Labrenzia sp. PHM005: one gene and its partner. The main gene of each other region encodes a partner of the protein of the gene in region 2 in a complex. Links are inferred from orthologs where the notes say so. Each region holds a gene or a part of one and is shown on either strand. Other genes may lie near its edges.

Evidence for each region.
Region 1: rpmH (region 2) and rpmE share a complex: the UniProt entries of both Escherichia coli proteins name them as parts of the 50S ribosomal subunit. The link is inferred for Labrenzia sp. PHM005 from one-to-one orthologs.

What each region holds. Positions count from the first base shown.
Region 1 is NZ_CP041191.1:1,644,483-1,647,185, reverse strand. It holds rpmE (50S ribosomal protein L31), read right to left. Parts: upstream 1,613-2,703; coding sequence 1,388-1,612; downstream 1-1,387. Other genes in the region: FJ695_RS07480 (ABC transporter transmembrane domain-containing protein), read left to right, coding at 1,930-2,703; FJ695_RS07490 (DUF1465 family protein), read left to right, coding at 711-1,253; FJ695_RS07495 (DUF1192 domain-containing protein), read left to right, coding at 106-303.
Region 2 is NZ_CP041191.1:68,487-71,369, reverse strand. Bases 1-2,768 are described here. They hold rpmH (50S ribosomal protein L34), read right to left. Parts: upstream 1,568-2,768; coding sequence 1,433-1,567; downstream 1-1,432. Other genes in these bases: FJ695_RS00455 (NAD(P)/FAD-dependent oxidoreductase), read left to right, coding at 2,758-2,768; FJ695_RS00460 (TVP38/TMEM64 family protein), read left to right, coding at 1,903-2,712; rnpA (ribonuclease P protein component), read right to left, coding at 960-1,373; yidC (membrane protein insertase YidC), read right to left, coding at 1-960. In the rest of the region: more of FJ695_RS00455, read left to right, coding at 2,769-2,883.

The DNA.
Region 1 (2,703 bases), 1.6 Mb from region 2 along the record:
TTTACAGCGCCTGTCCCATTTCTATGGTAAATGGTGATTGAGACTATTAGCATCAATTCCCAATCGGCAAGGCAGCTAAATGTCGGATGGTAGCGGAGATCTGAGATGAGCCTCTTTGATGATGATATCCCCAAAAAAACTGAAAGCGCTCCGATCACGGTTGGGGAGGATCTCACCAGACTGTCAGAGGATGAACTTAGGGATCGGATCGAAGCACTGAGCGAAGAGATTAACCGTACCAAAAACACTCTTGAACAACGCAGCAATATTCGCGATGCCGCAGATGCTTTTTTTCAGAAATAGCCTTGTAATATCTTACATTTTTCGTTTGTTTATTAAAAATCAAAGGGTTTTATCCTTAACGAAATCGCTATAATTTTGTTTATTTACCACTCATTAATCTTTCCAAATTATAAATATAGGCATCCAGTCATCTGGATAGGAGTGGCCACTGTCCACTCTGTTTGACGCCTCCCTGTTAAAGACTTAGAGCCGCACCAGCGGCTCTTTTTTTTGCCGACCGGCCATAGTAGGCTGTCTTTGTTCTGGTTAACGCCCCTTGGGCAGCTGCTGCTGGCACGCGGATTGCTCAGTAAAGGGGACAAGGGCACGCATCGTTCCAAAACGGAACACCTGACCTGGGATGACACATCCGGCGATGGGACAAGGTGCGGCACAGACGGAACATGTAACTGAGGCGTAGTAATCTCATGACTGAAGATTTCAAAAAAGCGGACCTTTCCACAAGCGCAGTGCATATCGCACACCACTTGGCGAATTCGGATAACTTCCAGACCCTGTTTCAGGAAGGTATGTCGCTGGTCGAAGAAACCGCTCTTTATCTGGATGGCGATGGCCGCGAGGAAGCCAAACAATTGGCACGCCCGGCATCTCTTGCCTACGCAACCGAATCCATGCGCCTGACCACGCGGTTGATGCAGCTAGCCTCCTGGCTTTTGCTGCAGCGTGCCGTCAACGAAGGCGAAATGTCCCGCGAGCAGGCAGGCAGCGACAAGAACAAGGTCCGTTTGGACAAGTTGAGCAGCGCCATGGGCGGCCCGGCCTGGGACGATTTGCCGGAAACCCTGCGCACTCTTGTAGAGCGCTCCACTCGCTTACAGGAACGCGTCGTACATCTCGACAAGATGTTGTACCGTGTGGAAGACAACGCCCCGCAAGAAGAAGCCAACAACGACAACCCGGTGGCCTCGCAGATCAGTCAGCTGCACGCCGCTTTCGGTAAGATCGGCTAAGCCTCACCTCAATTACAAAAACTGCCCTTGTAAGCCGTCCTTCGGGGCGGCTTTTTTCGTGTCCGCATTCAGTGAGGTACAAAAAAACCCGGCCTTGAGGCCGGGTTTTAAACAGTCGTCTAGGAAACCGGGACTTATGAACCTAGGAAACCAGCAAACTTGTTCTTGAAGCGGGACACGCGGCCGCCGCGGTCCATCAACTGTGCGTTTCCGCCGGTCCAAGCCGGGTGAGACGTCGGGTCGATGTCGAGCTGCAGGGTGTCGCCTTCCGCGCCATAGGTGGAGCGGGTGGTGAATTCGGTGCCATCGGTCATTACGACCTTGATGGTGTGGTAGTCGGGATGGATATCCGCTTTCATGACCGGTCCTTTCCAGCGTCCTTTCACGATCTTAAAGAACGCCATGGAACGCAAACGAGATAAAGGGCCGCCGATCCAGTTGCGGACGCCGCCCTTAGAAACATGAGGCGGGGATATACCCTAAGCCGCAAGACAAGACAAGACCGAAGTTCCCGCATTTTCCAAGCAATTTCCTAAATCCAGCAAACAAACTGAGATGTGTCAAAATTGCACTCCTTCAAACCGGCTAGAGTCTGTATCCGGGATTGGCACAAGCCCCACAGCCGCTTAAGTAAGCTATAGACAAAACTTGGTCTTCTGAACGAACAAGGGTGTACATGTCCAACGAAGCCACCTCCGACCGCCGGCGGTCTTTGCGGCCCTTAACACGGCTGTTTCCCTATCTCCTTAAACACAAGGGGATGGTCCTGGCCGCATTGGGGGCTTTGTTCTCGGCCGCAGTCATCACGCTTGTTCTTCCGGCTGCCGTGCGCCGCATGATCGATTACGGTTTTGGCGCAGGAGATCCGGCGCTGGTCAATTCCTATTTTGCCGTTCTGATCGGAGTTGTCTGCGCGCTCGCCTGTGCAAGTTCAGTCCGGTATTTCCTGGTCATGTGGCTTGGCGAACGGGTTGTCGCGGAATTGCGGTCTGATGTGTTTGCCCATCTGACCCGGCTCAGTCCCTCTTTTTATGATAGTGCCAAATCCGGTGAAATCCTTTCGCGGCTGACCGCCGACACCACACAAATCAAATCCGCCTTTGGCGCCAGCGCTTCCCTTGCCATGCGCAACACCATCATGTTCACCGGCGCTGCAGTCATGATGGTGGTAACCAGCCCGCGCCTGTCCGTCATTGTCCTAGCGGCGATCCCGGTGATCCTTATTCCGATCCTCGGATTTGGCCGGAAGGTGCGCAAACGGTCCCGCTACGCACAGGACATGTTGGCCGACGCCTCGGCCTATGCAGGCGAGATGCTTGGATCGGTCCGAACCCTGCAGGCTTTCACCCACGAACGCCGCAGCTCAGATAGATACAGTACGGCTGTCGAAACCGCCTTTTCAGCGGCCCGCCAGGCATTTGTCGCAAGAGCGGCCCTGACCGGATTTGCG
Region 2 (2,883 bases):
GCCTGCTGGAACGGTAATCGCATTTCCAAGATAATCGGCTTGGAAGTTGCCGCTCTGGGCCGCGTAGCTGAAGCCCGGCTGGAATTCCTGACCCGGGGTCGGGATGAGAGTTGCCGCCCAATACTTGTCGGTGATTCCGAGCCATCCGCGGTCTACGGCTGCCGGCCGGACAGGTCCGTCCTCTTCCAGGTCGGAATAGTCGACTTCAACCAGTCCTTCTTCGCCAAAGACCCCAAGCAGACCTTCGTGAAGAATATAAATGCCGCTCATTTCCGGGATGCCGTTCCGGGAGATGAGGCCATACGGATAAAGCGTAACGGCGTCTCCGGAATTGTTGGTAACCGATTGCCCAACCGTGAACATGTAGTTTTCGTCGACAGAGAACACACGCTTGAAGATGAGCCCTTCGCCATTGTCCCACGTCAAGGTTAGCGGGGTCGTTGGCGTCAGGTCAGCAGAGCCCTCAATAGTCCATACGGTATCCCGTCCCGGAACTTGGACATTGGAGTTGGCATCCTTAGTCCAGCCGTGTTCTGCGAAATAGGCCGAAGGGGAGTTTGTCGGTGAGAACAGAACAATCGTTGGACTGCTCTTATCGACTGTCTCGTGATAGTCCTTCAGGCGCAGATCATCGAGGCGGCCGCCGGTCAGGTTGACAGAGCCTTCCAGTCGCGGGGTGTTAATCTTTACACGTTTTGAGGACGCCAGTGCCTGATCCCGTGAGGCAAATGCTTGTGCACCACCGGTCGAGGGGGCTACGGCCGTGCCGGAGGTGGATGGTTTCGGAGCATCTGGATTGACGCCGCCATTTTCAGCCTGGCGAGCTGCTTCCGCTTCCTGTTGGGCCTGAAGAGCTGCCTGTTGGCGTTCCAGTTGTGGTCCGGCATAAAAATATTGCCAGCCCAGCAAAACGACCAGGGACAGAACGATCGCGAGAATCGTATTGCGGTTTTCAGAAATCAACTGGATTTACCCCTGTTACCTGCGCGGTGATGTGTTTGTTTGGGCCTATTGCCCTTGCGCGGTTTGCCGCGGCCGCGCGGTGTTGCCGGATCTAGCACCTGGTGTAGCCCAGACTTAAGGTCTGTGACCAGATTTTGGAAGGGCTGAGTTAGCGCGCCATCGCGTGCAACCAGCACAAAATCGGCATTATTTGGTATGTCGGCCTGCGTCAGCTCAGCCACAGCCGCCCGCAGACGCCGTTTGATGCGGCTCCGCACGACTGAATTGCCGGTTTTTTTGGTGACCGTATAGCCGATCCGCGAAGACGCGCCGCTGGTCCGTTGAAGACCTTGAACAACAAAAGCGCGCCGACCCAAACGGCCACCTTTGGCAACCGCAAGGAACTCGGAGCGCTTTTTGAGTGTGTTCATAGCAGCGGTTTGGCTGTTGGCAGACACCGTCTAGCTGGTGCGCTGCAAGCAGACGCCGCTTAGGCGCTGAGGCTCTTACGGCCTTTGGCACGACGGCGAGCAAGCACCTGACGGCCACTCTTGGTGGCCATACGTGCGCGGAAGCCGTGGCGGCGCTTGCGGACAAGACGGCTCGGTTGATACGTACGCTTCATTGTTCTTCCCCGCGCGGCTTAAGCGCGGCCCTTGTTCATTTTAAATTCTTTGGAGGAAGCACCCGAAGCGCTCAGCCAGCGCAGCTTTAAACAGCCATGGGTCCGAATGCATGTCCCGATCGAGCGCGCTTATAAGCGTCATGCCGGTTGAAGTCAACGTTTGCCGCAGAGATTCTCGCACCCGTTTTTGATCACGCACAGGTGAATGCTTGACCGCGCTGTCTCACTTATCAGTGAAATCAGCTTCTTTTTACAAGCTTTAAGGTACACCTGACGTAAGACATCGGCACTGTTGCCGCCCGAACGCGGCAGAATTAAGGATAATGGAGTGGCCAATGCGGGGAAATGAGGCGGAGGCGATGAACGGAACTGATGAGCCCAACGGGGTTCAAAAGCCGGAAGCTGAAAAGTCGTCAGGCGCACTGCTGCGCAAGTGGAGCCCATTGGCAGTGCTTCTTTCGCTGATGATCCTAGCGTTCTCCCAAGGCCTTCACAATCATCTGACGCTCTCCGCATTGATCATGGAGCGCCAGCATTTGGCCAGTCTCGTGACAGACAACCTGATGATGACTGTTGTTGGTTATGTCGCGCTCTATTCTGTAGCGGTTGCGTTATCTTTCCCGGGCGCTTCGCTTTTCACGATTGCAGGCGGTTTTCTCTTTGGGTGGGTCATCGGCGGTTTTGCGACAGTTTTCGGGGCGACAGTCGGAGCTGCCGTGGTTTTTCTGATCGCAAAATCTTCCTTTGGAGACATGCTGACCCAGCGCGCAGGGCCCTTTCTCACGCGGCTAACCGAAGGGTTCCGGCGCGATGCCTTCAATTATCTTCTCTTTTTGCGCCTCACGCCGGTCTTCCCGTTTTGGCTGGTCAACATTGCTCCGGCAGTGTTTCAAATGCCGCTTGGGTCTTATGTTCTAGCAACCTTTGTTGGTATTATTCCTGGAACATTTGCCTTTGCCTTTATCGGATCCGGTCTTGATAGCGTGATCGAAGCACAAGAAGCCGCCAACCCCGGATGTGCGGCCGCTGGCACCTGTGCGGTCGAAGTCTCCGCCCTGGTCACGCCGCAATTGATAGTTGCCTTCTTTGCGCTTGGCATCGCCAGCTTGATACCGGTTGCGCTCAAACGGCTCCGCACCCGCTGAAGTGCCTAACCGCGCGGGAAATCCATCAATTAATTGGACCTTTATATGTCGAAGCTGCTGACCCCGGATATTTGTGTCATTGGTGCTGGATCAGGTGGACTATCTGTCGCTGCCGCTGCTGCTGCATTTGGCGTTGAGGTTGTCCTGATTGAAAAGGGAAAAATGGGTGGT